Gemmobacter sp. 24YEA27: one gene and its partner. The protein of the gene in region 1 interacts with the protein of each later gene in a pairwise test. Links are inferred from orthologs where the notes say so. Each region holds a gene or a part of one and is shown on either strand. Other genes may lie near its edges. The genes, in order: QNO18_RS02995 and pepT.

Region 1 (10,670 bases):
AATCATCGCCTGGCAGGCCGCCGGGCTGCGCCGCCTGCGCGAGCAGATCATGCCGCGCTCGCCCTTTCACGCCCCCTTTGCCGCAAGGCGCATTGCGGACTGGCCAATGATGAACAAGGCCCGGCTGATGGAGCATTTTGCCCGCATCAACACCTGTGGCATTCATCGCGATCAGGCCCTGGATATAGCGCTGAAATCCGAAGAGAGCCGCGATTTTTCACCGATGATCGGCGAGGTGGCGGTGGGGCTTTCCACCGGCACCTCGGGGCAGCGCGGGCTGTTTCTCAGCGACAAAGGCGAGCGCGCGCTCTGGGCGGCGGTGATGTGCGGCCGGTTCTGGCCCGCGCCGCTTTTGTCGCGCCAGCGGATCGCGTTTTTCCTGCGCGCGAATAACGCGCTCTATGAAAGCCTTTCGAACCCGCTGATGCAGTTTCGTTTCTACGATCTTCTGTCTGAGTTCGAAGCGCATCTGCCTTTGCTGAACCAGCAGAACCCGACCGTGCTGATCGCCCCGGCGCAGATCCTCGGCCTGATCGCAAAGGCGCAGGCGGCGGGGCAGATCCGCATTCGCCCAAAGCGGATCATCTCGGTCGCCGAGGTGCTCTCTCCCGAAGATTGCGCGGTAATAGAGACTGTTTTCGACCAGCGTCCGGATCAGGCCTATCAATGCACCGAAGGCGTTCTGGGCTATACCTGTCGCCATGGATCGCTGCATCTGAACGAGCGCTATATCCATTTCGACCGCGATGTGATCGACGAAACGACCGGCGCCTTTTGCCCGGTGATCACCGATTTCACCCGGCAGAGCCTGCCGATCCTTCGCTACCGGCTGGATGATGTACTGATCCCCGATCCGGAGCCCTGCCCCTGCGGCTGCGCGAGCCAGCGGCTGAAACGGATTGAAGGGCGCGCTGATGATATCCTCTGGTGGGCCGGCGCGGATGGCAGGCCGCGCATGGTGCCCTCGGACGCGATCCGCCAGGCGGTGGCAACCCTGCCGGTGCCGGTGCGCGACTACCGGGTGATTGAAGAGGCGGGGCGGCTGACGGTCTGGCTCGACACCACGGTCGGGGAAATCGCCATCCCGGCGATGGAGCATTCGCTTACCCGCCTCGCCGCCGGCCTTGGCTGCATCCCGCCGGTGATGGAGTTCCGCACCGGATTGCCCGCCGATCTGGCCGCAGATCCGGGCGCCAAACGGCGGCGCGTGCTGGTGCGGCGCTGACAGGGGCAGTCTGAATGCGGTCAGTCTGAAAGGGACTTGCCAGCGCAGGGGCGTGACGGGCAGGCTGCCATGATGGACAAGCTGCAAGATATCCTGAACGAGATCACTGCCACGCTCGCGAGCCGCGAAGAGCGCGGCCATCCCGCCGATTACATCCCGCCGCTGGCCCATGTCAGCCCGAAGCATTTCGGCATCGCAGTCGCGCTGAATGAGGGCGGGCTTTTCACGGCAGGCGAGGCGGATCTGCCTTTCTCCATCCAGTCGATCTCCAAGGTTTTCACCCTGACACTGGCGCTTGGGATGTATGGCGACGCGCTCTGGCGCCGTGTCGGGCGCGAACCTTCGGGAAGCGCCTTCAATTCCATCGTGCTGCTGGAACAGGAAAAGGGCATCCCGCGCAACCCGTTCATCAATCCGGGCGCGCTGGTGGTGGCGGATGCGCTGCTGGCGCATGCCCGGGCGCCGCGTGAGACGATTGGCGAGATCCTGCGGTTTTTGCGTTTCATCTCGGATGATGACACGATCAGCGCCGATCCGGCGGTGGCGCGCGCCGAAAAGGCGACCGGTTTTCGCAATGCGGCGCTCGCGAATTACCTGCATTCCTGGGGCAATCTGACCAACCCGCCGGACCATGTGCTGGGCGTCTATTTCCACCATTGCGCGGTCACCATGAGCTGCGCGCAACTGGCCCGCGCCGGGGGTATCTGGCCAATGGCGGTAAGAATCCGGTGACCGGGCGCTCGGTGATCTCGGGCGTCAGGGCGCGGCGGATCAATGCGCTGATGCTGACCTGCGGCCATTATGACGGCTCGGGCGATTTCGCCTACCGCGTTGGATTGCCCGGGAAAAGCGGGGTCGGAGGCGGGATCCTCGCGGTTGTGCCAGGGGTGGCCTCGATTGCCGTCTGGTCGCCGGGGCTGAACGCGAATGGCAATTCGCTCCTGGGCGCCGAGGCGCTTGAGATGTTGTCGCAGCGGATGGGCTGGTCCGTGTTCTGACGCCCCGGCTTCTGATCAGCGCGTCAGGTAATCGCGGATGATATCGACCTCTTCCGTCGCGCCAAAGACCAGCGGAATATGTTCGTGATGGGCCTCGGGCAGACGGGTCAGGATCGTGTTGATGCCATCCGTCGCCCTGCCGCCCGCCTGTTCGATCAGGAAGGCAATCGGAAACGCCTCGTAAAGCGTGCGCAAGCGCCCGTTCTCATAACCTTTGCGGCTGTCGGCGGGATACAGAAACGCGCCGCCCTCGATCAGGATGCGGTGGAGTTCCCCCGCCGCTGCCGCGAGCCAGCGCATATTGAAATCGCGCCCGCGCGGGCCGTCACGGCCAAGCTCCATATCGCAGACCCAGTCCTGCAACCCTTGCGCCCAATGCCGCTGGTTCGAGGCGTTATAGGCAATTGTCGAGGCCTTCGGCTTCAGTTGCACATTGGCATGGGTCTGGCGGAAGTCGCGCCCCTGCGGGTCGTAGCCAAAGATCTGAACGCCCTCGCCCAGCGTAAAGCCGTAATCCAGTGAATGGCCGATCGAGGCATAGCCCGCCGCCACGATCTCAGCCCCTGAGCGCAGGAAATCGGTGCCTTTGGCCGGGAAGACCGCGAAGAACATGCCCAGAGGTGCCCCGATCCCGATGGAGTTTGATCCGTCAATCGGATCCATCGCCACATCCCAGAGCCCGTCCGGGTTCAGGGTGACGATATCCTCGGCCTCTTCCGACAGAACAAGCCGGACGCCCGCATCGCGCAAGTAAGGCAGCACATAGTGATGCGCCGCGTCATCCATCGCTTTCTGTTTGTCGCCGCTTTCATTGATGCCGATCACCGCGGCCGGGTCAGAGTAAAGCCGCCCCGCCGCAAGCCGCGCCGCAATCCCGGGAAGCGCCTCTGCAAAGGCCCGGATCACGGAAACCGGGCCGGATTTGCCGGTCAGGTGATCTTCAAGACGCATCCCGTCAGGCGCGTGATCAGCGGGGAGGGTCAGCATCGGCAACTCCGCAAATAGGTGGGGCGCGAGAGGAGGAGGAGGAGTTCGCGCCCCGACAAGCCCCGTCGGGGATAGACCCCGGGGGCTTGTTGTTCAATGGGGCTCAGCCGCCCGAAAGCTTCGCGTTATATTTCGCGCCGACCGCGTCGATGGCATCGACATTGCTGGCGGATTTGCCGGCGGCGTCGAAGTTTTCGGTTTCCGAGAGCCAGGCATCGGCAATGGCTTTCGCCAGTTCCGGCCCGATGACGCGCGCGCCCATGGTGATGATCTGGGCATTGTTCGACAGGGCCGCGCGGGTGGCGGAATAGGTGTCATGGGTCAGTGCTGCACGGATGCCCGGCACCTTGTTCGCCGCGATGCAGACACCGATGCCGGTGCCGCAGACGAGGATCGCGCGGTCATATTGGCCCGCCATCACCTCGGAGCCGACGCGGTCCGAGAGGTTGGCGTAAAACGCATCCGGGCCCGCATCGGTGCGCGAGATTTCCGAGACCTCGAATTTGCCTTTCAGGTGATCGGCCAGGATTTTGGCGAGACCTTCACCGGCGCTGTCGCCTGCGATTGCAAGTTTCATCTGTCTTCCCTCACAGTTTGGCGCTGACTTGCGCCATGATACCCAGATAGCCCTCGACCTCCCAGGCCGAGCGACCGACGAAAAGACCGTCAATATGCGGGCACTGGATCAGTTCCTCGCAATTGCCGGGGTTGACCGAACCGCCATAGAGGCAGGCCACGCGGCGGCCCAGAACCTCGGTGGCGACCGCGATGATTTCGGCCTGGCGCGCATCGGCATAATCGGCTTTCGCCGGGATGCCGTTGACACCGATGGCCCAGACCGGCTCATAGGCCAACAGGATCTCGGCCTGTTTCTGTTCAGGGGAAAGGCGCTCCAGCGCAGAACGGGTCTGTTTCGCGAGCACCTCGGACGCGCGGCCCGAATTGCGGTCTTCCAGCGTCTCGCCGATGCAAATGAGCGGCACGAGGCCGTGGCGGATCGCGGATTCGGTCTTCAGCCCGACGCCTTCATCGGTCTCGCCAAACATCTCGCGGCGCTCGGAATGGCCGAGCTCGACCATATCGAGACCCGCATCTTTCAGCATCATCGGAGAAATCTCGCCGGTGAAGGCGCCCTCGGATTCCCAATGCATATTCTGCGCGCCGACCCTGACCGAAGTGTCCTTCAGCATCGCTTTGATTTCACGCACATAAAGATAAGGCGGGATGATGAAACGCTGGATGCGCGGGTCGCGATCTTTGTCTGATGCGATCAGGCCCTCGGCAAAGCGCTTTGCTGCGGCCCAGTCCTTATGCATCTTCCAGTTGGTGCCGATCCAGGTTTTCCCGGTCCAGGTCTCTTGTGCCATTCTCTTTCCTCTTCAGTCCAGCAGCGCGCGCGCTGTCGGCTCATCTGTGATCAGCCCGCTCAGCCGGCCGCTGGCCAGCACGGCCCGGATGGCGTGGTGTTTGTCGGCACCGCCCGCGATGGCGACGATGCGGTCGCCCCCGGGCCGGAACCCGACCGAAAGCGTGCGGGCGGTCAGGCTGGTTTCCACCTCGCGCCCGAGCGCGTCAAAGAAATGCCCCAGCATCTCGCCCGCGCCGCCGGTGGCGGTGATCTCTTCAATCTCGCGCGGCTCAATCATGCCCGAGGCCACCAGCCCCGCCCCGGCATCCGCCGTGCCAATCCCCACCAGTTTCAGCCCGGCCCCGGCCGAAAGGTCGAAAATCTCGCGCACGCCGGGCTGCGACAGCAGTACCTCGCGATCCGTGACCGAGCGGGCAAAGAACGGCACCGGCAGCACAAAGGCCATTGCGCCGGTTTTTTCCGCCAGGCTGTGCATCACATCATGCGGATTGGCTGCGTAATTTCGCGTAAGCCCGCCCAGAAGCGAGACAAAGCTGACGCCGGACGCATTGATCCTGGGCAATTGGCGCACGGTCGCCTGCATGGTCCGGCCATGGCCCAGACCGATCACCGGCGTTTCGCCCCGTTCGATCTCGCGCCGCAAAAACCCGGCGCCCGCCATGCCGAGGGCGCGCAGAGGCATCCCCTCTTCGCCCAGATCCGGCGCCACTTCGCAGTAATCCAGCCCGTAACGGCGCGACAGCCGGTCTTCAAATTCCACACATTCGACGATGTCGCCGTCAATCGTGACCTTGACCGCGCCCTCAAGCACCGCCCGGGCGATCAGCCGATGGGTCTTGACGGATGCAAGCCCCAGCCGTTTCGCCACCGCGGCCTGGGTCAGCCCGCCTGCGTAATGCAGCCAGGCCGCGCGGATCGCGAGGCTTTCTTCGGGGTCAATGTCGCGGCGCGGTGCCATTGTCGTCCTGGGGTTAAGGCTGTTGCCCTGGGTTAACGCGGCGTCAGATATGCAGGTCCTGCACACCGGTGTCGATATGCGGCGCCCAGAAGGCGACGCTTTCCGCGATCTGCGCAATCACCTGGCGGTCATTCGGTTCCCGCTCCTTGAAGCTCAGCTCAAGGCAGATCTCGTTATCCACCGCCCCGCCTTCGCGGAAGGCGGCGAGCAGCGGCTCGGGCTGGATGCGGCCTTTGGCGTTGAAATCGGCGGTGAAAGGCTTGTGGCCGGATTTGTCCATCATCGACTGCTTGATATGGATGATCGGCGAAAGCTTCGGGACCGCCCGCGCCCAGGCATAGGGGTCGGTGTCATCGGGGTTCGGGCTGGTGACATCGCCATGGTCGATATCGGCCATCATCCACATCGGCACCGCCATATTCGCCGCCGTCAGCCGGTCTTGCAGCGCGATGGCCTCGCGGATCGTCTCGCCGAATTCGCGGCCCACCGACATCGGCTCCCAATAGACATATTTCAGGCCCGCGCCTTTGGCATGTTCCGCCACTTCGGCCCAGTGGTCGATGGCGATTTGCGTCAGCTCTTCGCGCCGGGCCTGGTCGTCGAAATCCTTATAGGTGAAGATCGCGAACTGGGTGCCGACCGAAACGCCGCCCAGATCGGCGGTGATATCGGCAAAGGTCTTGAACCAGTCGGTATAGTAGCGGCGCACATCCCGGTCCGGGTGGCCAAAATGGTTCAGCCGCCCGTAGGGCCCGGTCATGCCGGAGGTTACCCGCACCCCGGTGCGGGCCTGAGCCGCCTGCATCTCGCGCGTCAGACGGCGGATCACCGGGGCGGGCCAGGACGGGTTGATGAATTCATGCGTCAGCTGCAGGTCGCGGATCCTCAGATCGCGCGCCACGGTCTCGATCAGGTCCGAGGGTTCCGCGAAACGGTTCACCAGCGGGTTGGTGTTCAGGGAAAGTGTCAGTTTCATGCGCGCGCCCCCGCTTTCCAGCCGTCAAACCAGGTGGTGAATTCCGCAAGCTGATCTTCGGTCAGGTGCAGCTTGTGCTTGGTGCGGCGCCAGAGAATGTCTTCCGCCTCCATCGCCCATTCTTTCGCCACCAGGTATTTCACCTCGGCCTCATAAAGATCGCCGCCGAAATGCCGGCCAAGACCGTCGACCGAGGTCGCGCCCGCGATCAGATCCTTCATCCGGCTGCCATAGCGGCGGGCATAGTAAAGGATGAGCGCGCGCGGCATCCAGGGGAAGGCCTCCCGCTGGGTCTCAATAAAGCTCTCATAATCCGCGTTCGGCATCTCGCCACCGGGGAGTTTCGCTGTCGCGGTCCAGTCCGGCCCCATCTGCGGGAAGATATGTTTCAGCTTATGCATCCCGCGCTCGGCCAGCTCGCGGAAGGTGGTGATCTTGCCGCCAAACACGTTCAGCATCGGCGCGCCGCCGGTCTCGTCGAGATCAAACACATAGTCGCGGGTCACCGCCGAGGGGTTCCCCTTGCCATCGTCAAACAAAGGCCGCACGCCGGAATAGGCATGGACCACATCCTCACGCCGCAGCTTTTCCTTGAAATAGCGGTTCACGCATTTCAGCAGATATTCGATCTCACTCTCGTTGATCTCGACGTCTTCGGCGCGGCCTTCCCAGGGGATATCGGTGGTGCCGATCAGCGCCATATTCCCCTCATAGGGGTTGATGAAGATCACGCGCTTGTCGTGGTTCTGCACCAGATAAGCATTCTGCCCGGCCCACCATTTCGGCACGATGATATGGCTGCCCTTGACCAGCCGCACGCCGCGCGTCGATTTGGTATGGGCGACATTCTGGATCACGTCCGAGACCCAGGGACCCGCACAGTTCACGATACATTTGGCGCGGTAGGTCTGCTCCTCACCCTTGTGATTGCGAACGGTCACCGTCCAGCCCCCATTCTCGCGCACAGCAGAAGTCACCGGCGAGCGGGTCAGGATCGTCGCGCCCTTTTCCGCTGCGCCAAGCGCGTTCAGCGCCACGAGCCGCGCGTCATCGACCCAGCAATCCGAATATTCAAAGCCCTTTTTGTACTGATCGAGGATCGCCGCCCCTTCCGGGTCACGATGCAGGTTCAGCGTCCGCGTGCCGGGGAGTTTCTTGCGGCCCCCCAGATGATCATAAAGGAACAGCCCAAGGCGCACGAGCCAGGCGGGCCGGTCCGTCGGCGAATGCGGCAGCACGAAGCGCATCGGCCAGATGATATGGGGTGCGGCGTTCAGGAGAACCTCGCGCTCGATCAGCGCCTCGCGCACCAGGCGGAATTCGTAATATTCCAGATAGCGCAGCCCGCCATGCACCAGCTTGCCCGAGCGCGAGGATGTCCCCTGCGCCAGGTCGTCTTTCTCCGCCATCACCACGGAAAGCCCGCGCCCGGCTGCATCGCGCGCCATACCGGCACCGTTGATGCCGCCTCCGATCACAAAGAGGTCGATCATATCGGTCATGTCATTCTCCTGACGGGCGGCGGGCGCGGGACAGCTGATCCCAGACCGGGACCAGCGCCTGCCGCGCCGATTGATAGGCGGGAAAGATGCGGTGATAGGCGTCAACAAGGCCCGCATCCGGGGCTTCGGGCGCGCCCAGAAGCGGGATCACCCATTCATTGACGCAATCATCCATGGATTTATAGGCGCCGATGGCAACGGCGGCCATCATAGCGGCCCCTGCAGCCCCGGCCTCATCGCGGGCTGATACCCGGACAGGCGCATCAACCGAAGCCGAAAAGATCTTACGTAAAGCGCCCGACCGCGCCGCGCCCCCGGTCAGCCGCAACTCTCCGGGCAGTTTGCCCATCGCCGCGTAGCAATCGCGCATGGCGTGCCCGAGGCCCTCGGTCACCGCGCGCAAGAGATCGGGGAAGCCGTGATATTGCGAAAACCCGGTAAAGCCCGCACGGGCCTGAGCATTGACGAAAGGCCCGCGCTCACCCGCCTCGGAAATATAGGGGTGATAGACGATCTGACCGGGCTGGCTTTCCGACAGCCATGCGTCGATCCGCGAGACCAGCTCTTTATGGCTGACCTCATGACCAAAGGCCTTGAGCGCATCGCCGGCCAGGCCAAGCGCCCAGTCGACATTCAGCGTGGCCGCCATATTGGTCTGCACCTGGGTCACCACGCCGGGGACCGGCAGGCAGATCACATAGCCGGTGCCTTCCTCTTTCAGATGCACATCCTGCCATCTGACCGCCCGCATATGCACCCCGGTCGAGCCCACGGTCGAACAGGCGACATCCTCGCCGCCGCCGCCATAGACCCCGGCGCCAAGCGCGGTCATCACCATATCGACATAGCCGAGGCTGACCGGCGTTCCGGCCCTGAGCCCGGTCGCAGCCGCAGCCGCAGCACTCAGCGGATGCGTGACTTCGGTGCCCTCGACGATCGGCGGCAGCAGATGGCGCTGAGCCTCAAGCCCGAGGGCCGCGATCACCGTGTCATCATATTGCCGGTTGCGGTAATTCCCGAAGGTGAAACTCGCCTCTGACGGGTCGGTTGCCCGCACCCCGGTCAGGTTCAGGTAAAGCCAGTCCTTGCAATGCAGCGCGACCTCAGCCGCCTCCAGCAATTCAGGCCGGAAGCTTTGCATATGGGCGATCTGGCTGCCCATCTGACAGGTGTTGAGCCCGGTGCCGGTGGCCTCGAACCGCGCGCGGTTTTCAGCACAATGGGCGAGCCGCTCGACCGTCGGCGCCGCGCGGGCATCAAGCCAGAGCCAGGCATCGCCGACCGGGCGGTTCCCCGCCCCGGCAAGCCAGGTGCCGTCGCCTTGCCCCGTCACCGCCAGCGCGGCGGTGCGCCCCGCCAGCCCTTCGACCAGCTCGCCCAACTCACGCAAGGCGCGGGCGCAATCATCCCAGGTCTGGCCCAGGGGCTGCGTCGCCGATCCGTCAGCGGCAGTCGCGTAGCGATTCGGCACCGCAGCCGAGGCCAGTTGCCGCCCCGCGAGATCAAAAGCCACCGCCTTGATCACCGAAGTGCCCGCGTCAATTCCGATCAGAATGTCAGTGCCGGCCATGTCCGGACCCTCCCCCAGCCGCCATGACAGCCCTTGCGGCGGTCACGCCAGTGCGGACCCGCAGGGATGCCGGAGCAAGATCTCTCTGCCGCCCGATATGAAAGCCGATATGCAATCCATCCCTCCCGCCGATCCGGTCGCATCCGCGACCTCCCCCGTTTCGGCTGAAAAATCCAGGCCCGCATTTTGCCATGCAGACCCGCGCGAGGTATATCCCACAATCATACCATAGTGAATGAATTTTTTTACGGACAAAGTAATTTATTTCAGATATTCTTGGGGAAAGGAGCCAGCATCCGGCCAGGGCTTTCCCCGCCTGCCATCCCCGGAGGGCTGATAACCGGCGCCGGATTATCATGGCGATGCCAGAGGTGGATCTGTGCCAGTTCCCGCCATCAAATCACGTTAAATCAATAAATTGCGATTCAATTTCGCTGCTTATGCAGCACGCCCGGCTGCAACAGCAGCATGTTCGCCGCGAGGGCCAATATCCACGACCCTACCAGACGGAATCAGCGGGAGCGCCCGGCCTTCCCGGAAATTTCAAAGCCTGCATCCGCCTCATTTCATATCTTACTTGACGGATTAAATATCACTATAATATCACAAAGGCTGCAAACGAAGGCGAAAGTCCCCTGGCCCAAAGCCAGCGCGTTGAGGAGCGTGACACCCGGGACCGTCGCAAGGTGAGGAGTTAAAGGTATGCAAACGGACGTTCTGGCCTTCGCCGCCGGCGGCCATGCCCGCTTTGGCACTGGCCCCCTGATGCCGCGCCTGCCGCTTCTCTCAGACATCACTTTCCCGGGAACCAAATCATGAGCCAAAGCCTGGAAACCGCAGCCGCGCCGCGCAGCGAAAGCCGTCGCAGGATCTGGATCGCCGGCGCGATTGTTCTGGCCGTGATCGCGGCAATCGCGCTCGACACTAAGGTGGTACGGGTCGGATCCGACTCTGATACCCGCCAGCAGGCCTTCTCGCCCGACACTTATGGCCAGGCCGAGTTTCCCCGCATCAAAGACGCCGTGATCGCGAAAGCGGTGGATGTGGTGACGCTGGCCCAGGCCGTCCAGGCAGATAAGGCGGCG
Region 2 (10,782 bases), 520 kb from region 1 along the record:
CTTATGTCTTCGGCCTGTCCGGAGGCATGCTGGCCGTACGCCGCCAGCTTGATCTTTTCGGGGTGATCGTGCTGGCCACGGCCGCCGCCACGGCGGGCGGCGCGATCCGCGATATGGCCATCGGCGACCAGCCGGCAGCAGTGCTGCGCGACCCGTCCTATCTCGTGGTAACGCTTATCGCGGGGCTGACCGCCTTCTTCTTCCACCGCCTGATCGAACGCGCCTCGAAACCGGTGATGCTGCTGGACGCGCTTGGCCTTGGCACCTTCACAGTAGCGGGCACACAGAAAGCCCTGATTTTCGGCCTCCCCCCGCAAGCGCCTGCATGATCGGCGTGCTGACCGCAGTCGGAGGCGGCGTAATACGCGACCTGCTGGTGACCGAGATCCCCCGCGTGCTGCGCGAAGATATCTACGCGGTCGCCGCCATTATCGGCGCGGGCCTCGTGATTCTCGGCGATCATCTCGGCTGGCCGCCTTTGATCACCACCGCCCTGGCCCTGACCGCCACCTTCGCCATCCGTGTCCTTTCGGTTTGGCTCGGCCTCAGGATCCCGCGCGCGCCCTGACCTGCTGAGACCTCGCCTCTTGCCCCGCCGCCCCCTTTGCGTCATGCCACATAAAACGACAAGGAGCCCGCCATGGACTATTCCAAATCCGGCAATCCCAAAAACGCCAAAGACACCCAGCACGCCCTCGACCTGCCCCGTCGCGGCGCCCCGAAAGACAAGGCCGCCGCCGAAAAGAAGGCTGCCCTGCTTGAGCGGATGAAATCCGCCGCCGCCGCCCGCAAAAAAACCTGAAATTTCATCTGTCCCTAAATATCCCGGGGGAGGCTGCCAGAGGCAGACGGGGGCAGCGCCCCCACCCGGCCAGATCCCAGGCATGCCCATGTCCAGCCTTATCACCGAGCTCGAACACCGCCTGACCCGCTACTGCGCCATCGACAGCCAGAGCGACCCGGCAAGCCCCTCGCAGCCCTCGACCGCGATCCAGCTGAATATGGCGCGGCTGCTGAAATCCGAGCTCGCCGAAATCGGCGCAACCGACATCCGCGTCACCGATTACGGCGCCGTGCTGGCGACCATACCAGCCACAGCCCCCGGCCCGGTGATTGCCTTCCTCGCCCATATGGACACCGCCCCCCAATTCAATGCGACCGGGGTAAAACCGCGCGTCATCCGGGACTATAATGGCGGCGAGATCACCTTTCCCGACAATCCGGCGCTGATCCTCTCGCCCGAGACCTCATCCGGCCTTGGCCTCCGCCAGGGTCATGACATCGTCACCGCCTCGGGCACCACGCTGCTTGGCGCCGATGACAAGGCCGGCATCGCCATCATCATGGCCGCGGCCCGCCGCCTGATTGCAGATAAACCCGCCCATCCCGAGATCCGCCTCGCCTTCACCCCGGATGAAGAGATCGGCCGCGGCGTCGATCCGCGCCTGCCGAAAGACATCGGCGCCGATTTCGCCTTCACCTTCGATGGCGCCAATCCCGGCGAGATCGAATATGAAAGCTTCTCGGCCGATGGCGCCGAAGTCACGATCAAGGGCGTCTCGATCCATCCCGGCTGGGCCAAAGGCAAGATGGTCAATGCGATCCACCTTGCCGCGAAACTGATCGCTTTCCTGCCGCAAGCCACGATGCAGCCCGAGGTGACCGAAGGCCGCGAGGGCTTCATCCATGCGGTCGGGATGACCGGTGGCTCCTCGGAAATGGTGATCCATTTCATCCTGCGCGATTTCGAACTGGACGGGCTGAAGGCCAAAGGCGAGATGCTGACCCGCGCCTGCGAGGCCCTCGCGCTGACCGAGCCCCGCGCGGAAATCACCTGCAGGATCAGCCCGCAATACCGCAATATGCGCTACTGGCTCGAGACCGACATGACGCCTGTCGATCTCGCCCGCGCCGCCGCCCGCGATATTGGTCTTGATCCGGTCTCGGTCCCGATCCGGGGCGGCACCGATGGCTCAAGGCTGACCGAGCTTGGCCTGCCCTGCCCCAATCTTTTCACCGGCATGCAGGAAATCCACGGGCCGCGCGAATGGGTCAGCCTCCAGGACATGGCGCAGGCTGTCGCCCTGATGCAGGGCATCGCCACCCGCGCCGCCACAGGCACATGACCCTCGCCTCGCCCTATCTGAAGCCTGGCTTCTACGAGGATGCGCTGGCGCGTGGCAAACACCGCGACATCGTCGGCGGCCGCTGGGAAGAAACCGCGCTGCATCAGATGCAGGTGATCCTTGATGAGGGGCTCACGCGGCAGGATCATTTCCTCGATATCGGCTGCGGCTGCCTCAGGCTTGGCCATATGCTGGTGCCCTGGCTCGACCCCGGCCATTACTGGGGCACCGATGCCTCCCGTGCGCTGATGTTGCGCGGCTATGCGGAGGAGCTGACGCCCGAAGCCCGATCGCGCCTGCCCGAAGAACAGCTGATTGAGGACAATTCCTTCCGCTTCCCGGGCCTGCCGGAAACCATCACCTTCGCGCTGTGCTGGGGCGTCTTTACCCATCTGCCCGCCGCCCCCCTGCTGCCTGCGCTGAAAAACCTGCGCCATCGCTTCCCCGCGCTGCGCAAGCTCATGCTGACCGTCTTCCTCGCCCCCGCAGATCACACCGGCCCGTTCCGCCAGCGCGACGGCGTGGTAACCCATCCAAACCGCCCGCCCTGGCATCGCAGCAGCGCCGATATCGCAGCAGATGCTGAGGCAGCTGGTTTCTCGATCCGCTGGCGGGAAGACCTGTTGCCCCGCGGCCAGGCCCTCGCAGTGCTCGACCCCCGCGGCTCCTGACATCTGAGGAAGCCTCCGGCGGGGATATTTAAGGACAGATGAAATCGGCACTCTCTCTTCGCCTTTTCATCTGTCCTTAAATATCCCCGGGGTGAGCGGCATAGCCGCGAGGGGGCAGGCCCCCTCTCTTTCGAACGTTGGGAATTCCGCACCCCGGGTGGCCTGCAGCGCCTCTTGACCGCCCTCTCCCCCCTCCGCATCCTTTTCACCGCAATACCGGAGGTCCCCATGCACCGCTTTCTTTGTGCCACTCTGCTTTCGCTGATGCCTGGCCTCGCCTTTGCCGGGCCACTCGATCTGTCGCATGAGATCCGCGACAAGGGGATCCAGGCCACGCAATCCCGGCTTGCGGCGCTGAACGCGCCGACCGGGGAAGAGGCCTTTGCGCTGGCCGGGCTGCGCTTCCTCGGCGCCGTCGAGCAGGCGCTGCAACTTCGGTGGCAGGTGGGGCTGGAGGCGGACTGGTCCGAGCTTCCGATCCTGCGCCTCCCGATCCCGCCCAACCCGGAGGCGCGTGAGATCCGGGGCCAGGACATCACCACACTGATCGCTGGTATCACCACGGGAATGGACGAGGCCCGCGCAGCCCTTGACCAGGTCGGGAACCGCGATTTCGGGCTCGAGATCGACCTCGCCGATCTGTGGTTCGACATCAACGCGAATGGCCAGCGCGATCCGGGCGAAGCCATTGCGGATGTCGCGGTGGAAGCGCTCGGCCTCTGGGGCATGGCCCCCGAAGCCGGCCAGATCGTCATCCGTTTCGATGGATCCGACTCCGCCTGGCTTACGGCCTATACGCATCTGATTTCCGGGACGGCCACGGTCTTCCAGGCCTATGACCCCGGTCCGGCGACCGATCGCATCCTGCAATCGACCCGCGACATGCATGCACTTTGGGGGACACCCCGCCCCCCAATGCCTGGGATATGATGTTCGGCAATCAGGTCGACCGGGTCACGATCATCCTTCAGGCCCTGGCCCAGGAGCCCGATGCCGCCCTTGCCGCCAAAGCCCATGGCCATTTCCTCGCGATGATTGAAGAGAACCGCCGCTTCTGGACTCTCGTCGAGGCTGAGACCGATAATGACCGCGAATGGATCCCGAATGAGAAGCAGCTCTCGGCGCTTGGGCTGCAGCTGCCGCCGGGCACCGCCGCACAATGGCAGGCGGTGCTGGCCGATGCCGAAAAGCTCCTGAAAGGTGAGATCCTGATGCCGCATTGGCGCTATGGGGCCGAGGCCGGGATCAGCCTGAAAAAGCTGTTCGAGGCGCCGCCGAAGGTGGATCTGATCGGGATGATCCAGGGCGAAGCGCTGCTGCCCTATGCTGAGAAAGGCGTGGTGATGTCGGGCCAGGCCTGGTCGGACTTTGAGCGGCTGATGCAGGGCGATGCCGTACTTTTCGCGGTGCTGTTCAACTGATGCCGCTAACACGAATCACGCGGCCTGCGACTCTGTCACGCCCTTGATTCCCGACAGTTGCAACAAATGTGATCACGGCTGAAATTCTGTGATCACAGCCAGAAAATTCGTGATCACAAAGCGCGGATTTTCGCCTTATATCCCGGATGCGGGCGGATAGGATTGGCCAGGCCGGATGATCCGTGCCAGAACTGCGCCAGATCATCACCGAATACGGGAATACGGCCCCATGAACATCCACGAATATCAGGCCAAGGCGCTTCTCCGGTCCTATGGCATCCCGGTTTCCGATGGGCGTGTCGTCCTGAAAGCGGAAGACGCCAAGACCGCCGCAGGCGAGCTGGACGGGCCGCTCTGGGTCGTAAAGTCGCAGATCCATGCCGGCGGTCGCGGCAAGGGCAAATTCGTGGAGCCGGAAGCCGGTGACAAGGGCGGTGTGCGCCTCGCGAAATCGGTGGAAGAAGCCGCTGAATTCGCGCGTCAGATGCTCGGACGCACGCTGGTCACGATTCAGACCGGCCCGGCCGGCAAACAGGTCAACCGCATCTATATCGAAGACGGTTCCGACATCGAGCGCGAGCTGTATCTTGCGCTGCTGATCGACCGCCAGACCTCGCGCATTTCGATCGTGGCCTCGACCGAAGGCGGCATGGATATCGAAGAGGTCGCGCATTCGACGCCCGAGAAAATCCACACCATCACCGTCGATCCGGCCACCGGACTGCAGGATTTTCACGGCCGCCGCGTCGCTTTCGCGCTTGGCCTGAAGGGCGCGCAGGTCAAGCAGGCCGTCGGCATCGTGAAGAACCTCTATAAGCTCTTCATCGACAAAGACATGGACATGCTCGAGATCAACCCGCTGGTTGTGATGACCGACGGCAATCTCAAGTTGCTTGATGCCAAGATGGGCTTTGACGGCAATGCGATCTACCGCCATGCCGATATCGCCGCGTTGCGCGACGAATCCGAGGAAGATCCGAAGGAACTCGAAGCGTCGAAATTCGATCTGAACTATATCGCGCTCGATGGGGAAATCGGCTGCATGGTGAATGGCGCAGGCCTTGCCATGGCGACGATGGACATCATCAAGCTTTACGGCGCGGAACCGGCGAACTTCCTTGATGTCGGCGGCGGCGCCACCAAAGAGAAAGTGACCGAGGCTTTCAAGATCATCACCTCTGACCCGAACGTCAAAGGCATCCTTGTGAACATCTTCGGCGGCATCATGCGCTGCGACATCATCGCCGAGGGCGTGATTGCGGCGGTGAAAGAGGTCGGGCTGAAGGTGCCGCTGGTGGTTCGTCTTGAAGGCACCAATGTCGATCTTGGCAAGAAGATCATCAATGACAGCGGTCTCAATGTGATCGCTGCCGATGATCTGTCGGATGCCGCAGAAAAGATCGTCAAGGCGGTCAAGGGCTGATCCCGATGCGCGCGATGGCCCGAAACCTTGCCCTTTGCGCCGAAGCCTGCGCCAGAACCCCGGCTTTCGCCGGGGCCATGCTGATCGCCGGTTTCGACAAGGCGGGCCGGGAACGGCAGGACCAAGAGCCATAATCGACCTGGAGGAATGAGCCGCGCCATGATCCGCTGTCTTCTGGCTTTCACACTGCTTTTCGCCCCGGTGGCCCGGCCTGCACTGGCCGGGAACGCAGCACCCGCTGCGGCGCTCGCGACCGCGCAGGGCGAGGATCTTTTGCAGGCCGCCTATGCCACCTGTCTGTCGCTTGGCGGCGCCGGCAATCAGGCGACCGAAGCGTTCCGGGCCGCAGGCTGGGATGTCGAAACCGATGACGAGGCCGGTTTCTCTGAAATCGCCGGCCCCGAGGAAATCTACGCCCTGACCTGGAGCGATGGCGGCTATTGCCTCGTGCAATCGGAAACCATCGGCTCTGACCGGGCGGCGGCGCTTTTGTCGGCGGTCATCGCGGCGGGGGGACAGACGTCGGTGGAAGAGACCGGCGAAGACGGCTGTCTCTCGTTCGACCTGCAGAATGACGGCCTGCGGGCAGAAGTCACCTCTTCGGGCAATGACCCCACCTGTACGTCCGCAGACACCAGTGGCGTGAGTTTCATGTGGGCCCAGACCGATTAGTGGCCCTCCGGGTCAGGACCCGCAGAATGAGTTTACAGTAAGGAAGCAATCAGATGCGCATCAGACTGACCGTGCCTGCTCTCGTTCTTCTGTCCGCCCTTGCGGCGTGCAGCGGCGGTTACGCGACGCCGGAGAACGACCCCATTACTGTCTGCCAGGAGCAGGCAGAGATGGCAAAGGCGGGCCGTGTCGACGGGCGCGAGATCATCATCACCTGCCCGACCCGCGACAGCCGCACGGCCACACGCAACAGCTATGATGCGAAATACGACATGTATCAGGCGGGTAATGCCGCCATGATCGCGGTCGGCACCGCAAAGTAATCCCGGCCTGAGGCAGGCCGGGCAAAAGCGAAGAACATGCGTCATCCTGGTCCGTCCAGGCCGACATCTGCAAAAAGTTACCTTCAAGGAGGCCCGGATGGCCGTTCTGATCAACAATACCACCAAGGTCATCTGCCAGGGCATCACCGGCTCGCAGGGCACCTTCCACACCGAGCAGGCGATTGCCTATGGCACGAAAATGGTCGGCGGTGTGACCCCGGGCAAAGGTGGTTCAAGCCACCTCGGTCTGCCGGTTTTCGACTCGGTCCATGATGCGGTCGAAAAGACCGGCGCCGATGCGACCGTGATCTATGTGCCGCCGCCCTTCGCAGCGGATTCGATCCTCGAAGCGATCGATGCCGAGATCCCGCTGATCGTGGCGATCACCGAGGGCATCCCGGTTCTCGACATGATGAAGGTCAAGCGCGCGCTGATTAACTCGAAATCGCGCCTGATCGGGCCGAACTGCCCTGGCGTCATGACGCCCTCGCAATGCAAAATCGGCATCATGCCCGGCAATATCTTCTCGGTCGGCTCAGTGGGTGTTGTTTCGCGTTCGGGCACGCTTACCTATGAAGCGGTGAAGCAGACCACCGATGTCGGCCTCGGCCAGTCTTCGGCTGTCGGCATCGGCGGCGACCCGATCAAGGGCACCGAGCATCTTGACGTTTTGGAAATGTTCCTCGCGGATCCTGAGACCCATTCGATCATCATGATCGGCGAAATCGGTGGTTCCGCCGAAGAGGAAGCTGCGCAATTCCTGGCGGATGAGAAGAAAAAGGGCCGCTGGAAGCCGACCGCTGGCTTCATCGCCGGCCGCACCGCCCCTCCCGGGCGCCGCATGGGTCATGCCGGTGCGATCGTCGCAGGCGGCAAAGGTGACGCGGAATCGAAAATCGAGGCCATGCTGAGCGCAGGCATCGTGGTGGCAGACAGCCCCGCGACGCTGGGCGAGGCTGTGCTGAAAGCAATCAAGGGCTGATCATGCGACTGGCGCAGGCCATAAAGACCAGCTTCCTGCGGTCTTTCCGGTTTTCGGGGCGGGCTTCCCGCTCCGAATGGCGGGTGTTCCTGTTGCCCGGCCTCGCAATGCCCGTAACTGCATTCGCGCTTCTGCACGGCACTGTCCCCGATATCACTCTGCCGCAAAGCCTGGGCCTTGCGGCATTGACGCTTTTGCCGATTGCAGCCGTCTCGGCCCGCAGACTGGCCGACAGCGATACCAATCCCGCCGATATCCATCCGCCAACCGGGCTTCTCGCCGGCGCCTCTCTCTTCGGGCATATGGCGCTGCCATCCTCGCCCGGTCCCAACCGTTACGGTCCCAACTCCTCCGAGGTCCAGTCATGACCGACCAGTCCCCCACCGCCGCTTTCAATGCCTCGTCTTTCATGGACGGGGCCAATGCCGATTACATCGACCAGCTTCAGGCGCGTTATGCGGCTGACCCGAATTCGGTCGATGCCGCCTGGGCAGAATTCTTCCGCGCGCTTGGTGACAGCGAGGCCGATGCGAGAAAGGCCGCCGCCGGCCCGTCCTGGGCGCGCGCCGACTGGCCGCCACAGCCGGTGGACGATCTGACCGCCGCGCTGACCGGCGAATGGCCGGCGTCTCAGGCGAAAGACGCGAAAGCTGCGGGATCAAAAATCGCGGCCAAGGCGCAGGATCAGGGCGTCAATCTGACCGAGGCCCAGCTGCAACGCGCCGTGATCGACTCGATCCGCGCGCTGATGATCATCCGCGCCTACCGGATCCGCGGCCACCTCGCCGCCGATCTCGACCCGCTGAACATGCGCGATGAGAGCAACCATCCCGAGCTTGACCCTGCCTCTTACGGGTTCTCCGAGGCCGATCTCGACCGCCCGATCTTCCTCGACAATGTGCTCGGGCTGACCCATGCCTCGATGCGCCAGATCACCGACATCCTGAAACGCACCTATTGTGGCACTTTCGCGCTGCAATACATGCATATCTCGAACCCAGAGGAATCGGCCTGGCTGAAAGAGCGGATCGAGGGTTACGGCAAAGAAATCGCCTTCACCCGCGAGGGCCGCCGCGCCATCCTCAATAAGCTGGTCGAGGCCGAGGGCTATGAGAAATTCCTCCATGTGAAATATATGGGGACCAAGCGGTTCGGCCTTGATGGCGGCGAGGCGCTGATCCCCGCGATGGAGCAGATCATCAAGCGCGGTGGTCAGCTGGGTGTGAAAGACATCGTCATCGGCATGCCGCATCGGGGACGTCTGAACATTCTCGCCAATGTGCTGGCGAAACCCTACCGCGCCATCTTCAACGAATTCCAGGGCGGCAGCTTCAAGCCCGAAGATGTCGACGGCTCGGGCGATGTGAAATATCACCTCGGTGCCTCCTCGGACCGGACGTTTGACGGCAACACCGTCCACCTCTCGCTGACCGCGAACCCCTCGCACCTGGAGGCCGTGAACCCCGTCGTCCTCGGCAAGGTCCGCGCGAAACAGGACCAGCTGAATGACGTGGCCGAACGTGTGGCCGTGCTGCCGATCCTCCTGCATGGCGACGCGGCTTTCGCGGCCAGGGCGTGGTGGCGGAATGTCTGCAACTCTCGGGCATCCGGGGCCACCGCACCGGCGGCTGTATCCATATCATCGTGAACAACCAGATCGGGTTTACGACCGCGCCGCATTTCTCGCGCACCTCGCCCTATCCCACCGATATCGCGCTGATGGTCGAGGCGCCGATCTTCCACGTGAACGGGGATGACCCCGAGGCCGTGGTCCATGCCGCGCGCATCGCGACCGAATTCCGCCAGAAGTTCCACAAAGACGTGGTTCTGGACATCTTCTGCTACCGCCGCTTTGGTCACAACGAAGGCGACGAGCCGATGTTCACCAACCCGGCGATGTATAAAAACATCCGCAAGCAAAAGACCACGCTGCAGCTTTATACCGAGCGTCTGGTGAAAGACGGCCTCATCCCTGAGGGTGAGATCGAGGATATGAAAGCCGCCTTCCAGGCTCATCTGAATGAGGAATTCGAGGCCGGCAAGGATTACAAACCCAACAAGGCCGACTGGCTGGACGGGCGCTGGAAATCCATGAGCCGGCCTGGCGCCGACAATTACCAGCGCGGCGAGACATGGATCAAACCCGAAACCTTCCAGGAAATCGGCACCGCGCTGACGCGCCTGCCCGAGGGCTTTGACGCCCATAAGACGATCACGCGGCTGTTCGAGGCCAAGAAGAAGATGTTCGAGACCGGCGAGGGCTTTGACTGGGCCACCGCCGAGGCGCTGGCCTTCGGCTCGCTTCAGGTCGAGGGCTTCCCGGTCCGTCTCTCGGGCCAGGACTGCACCCGCGGCACCTTCTCGCAGCGCCATTCCGGCATCGTCGACCAGTCGACCGAGGAACGGTACTATCCGCTGAACCATATCCGCGCCGGCCAGGCCCGCTATGAGGTCATCGATTCGATGCTCTCGGAATATGCGGTCCTGGGCTTTGAATATGGCTACTCGCTGTCAGAGCCAAACGCCCTGACGCTCTGGGAAGCGCAATTCGGCGATTTCGCCAATGGCGCGCAGATCATGTTCGACCAGTTCGTGAACTCGGGCGAGAGCAAATGGCTGCGGATGTCGGGTCTTGTGGTTCTCTTGCCACATGGGTTCGAGGGCCAGGGGCCGGAACACTCTTCCGCGCGCCTGGAACGCTTCCTCCAGCTCTCGGCCGAGGAAAACTGGATCGTGGCGAACTGCACCACGCCCGCGAACTATTTCCACATCCTGCGCCGCCAGCTGCACCGCGATTTCCGCAAGCCGCTGATCCTGATGACGCCGAAATCCTTGCTGCGCCACCCGATGGCGATCTCGAAGGCTGAAGATTTCACCGATGGCTCGACCTTCCATCGCGTCCTCTGGGATGATGCGCAGAAGGGCAATTCGGAAACGAAACTGCAGGCCGATGACAAGATCCGCCGCGTGGTGATCTCTTCGGGCAAGGTCTATTACGACCTGCTCGCGGAACGCGATGCGCGCGGTCTCGATGACGTCTACCTGCTGCGCCTGGAACAGATCTACCCGGTCCCGACCGTGGCCCTGCAGATCGAACTGGCGCGTTTCGCCCATGCCGATTTTGTCTGGTGCCAGGAAGAGCCGAAGAACCAGGGCGCCTGGTC

Evidence for each region.
Region 2: the proteins of QNO18_RS02995 (region 1) and pepT interact in binary tests that used the Escherichia coli proteins (3 or more experiments, as listed by UniProt). The link is inferred for Gemmobacter sp. 24YEA27 from one-to-one orthologs.

The regions. Positions count from the first base shown.
Region 1 is NZ_JASJPW010000001.1:588,026-598,695, forward strand. Bases 2,688-5,508 are described here. They hold QNO18_RS02995 (triose-phosphate isomerase), read right to left. Parts: upstream 4,578-5,508; coding sequence 3,798-4,577; downstream 2,688-3,797. Other genes in these bases: QNO18_RS02985 (class 1 fructose-bisphosphatase), read right to left, coding at 2,688-3,210; QNO18_RS02990 (RpiB/LacA/LacB family sugar-phosphate isomerase), read right to left, coding at 3,314-3,787; QNO18_RS03000 (sugar-binding transcriptional regulator), read right to left, coding at 4,590-5,508. Also shown: QNO18_RS02975 (F390 synthetase-related protein), read left to right, coding at 1-1,225; QNO18_RS02980 (glutaminase), read left to right, coding at 1,298-1,957; QNO18_RS25580 (glutaminase), read left to right, coding at 1,954-2,223; more of QNO18_RS02985, read right to left, coding at 2,239-2,687; more of QNO18_RS03000, read right to left, coding at 5,509-5,537; QNO18_RS03005 (TIM barrel protein), read right to left, coding at 5,581-6,513; QNO18_RS03010 (glycerol-3-phosphate dehydrogenase), read right to left, coding at 6,510-8,015; QNO18_RS03015 (FGGY-family carbohydrate kinase), read right to left, coding at 8,017-9,585; QNO18_RS03020 (DUF2291 family protein), read left to right, coding at 10,401-10,670. UniProt on the Escherichia coli protein: Involved in the gluconeogenesis. Catalyzes stereospecifically the conversion of dihydroxyacetone phosphate (DHAP) to D-glyceraldehyde-3-phosphate (G3P).
Region 2 is NZ_JASJPW010000001.1:1,104,265-1,115,046, reverse strand. The notes cover bases 76-3,008. They hold pepT (peptidase T), read left to right. Parts: upstream 76-890; coding sequence 891-2,126; downstream 2,127-3,008. Other genes in these bases: QNO18_RS05495 (class I SAM-dependent methyltransferase), read left to right, coding at 2,123-2,797; QNO18_RS05505 (hypothetical protein), read left to right, coding at 641-802; QNO18_RS05510 (TRIC cation channel family protein), read left to right, coding at 326-568; QNO18_RS05515 (TRIC cation channel family protein), read left to right, coding at 76-329. In the rest of the region: more of QNO18_RS05515, read left to right, coding at 1-75; QNO18_RS05490 (hypothetical protein), read left to right, coding at 3,026-3,727; QNO18_RS05485 (hypothetical protein), read left to right, coding at 3,727-4,218; sucC (ADP-forming succinate--CoA ligase subunit beta), read left to right, coding at 4,448-5,641; QNO18_RS05475 (hypothetical protein), read left to right, coding at 5,801-6,313; QNO18_RS05470 (hypothetical protein), read left to right, coding at 6,367-6,636; sucD (succinate--CoA ligase subunit alpha), read left to right, coding at 6,734-7,618; QNO18_RS05460 (DUF805 domain-containing protein), read left to right, coding at 7,621-7,986. UniProt on the Escherichia coli protein: Cleaves the N-terminal amino acid of tripeptides.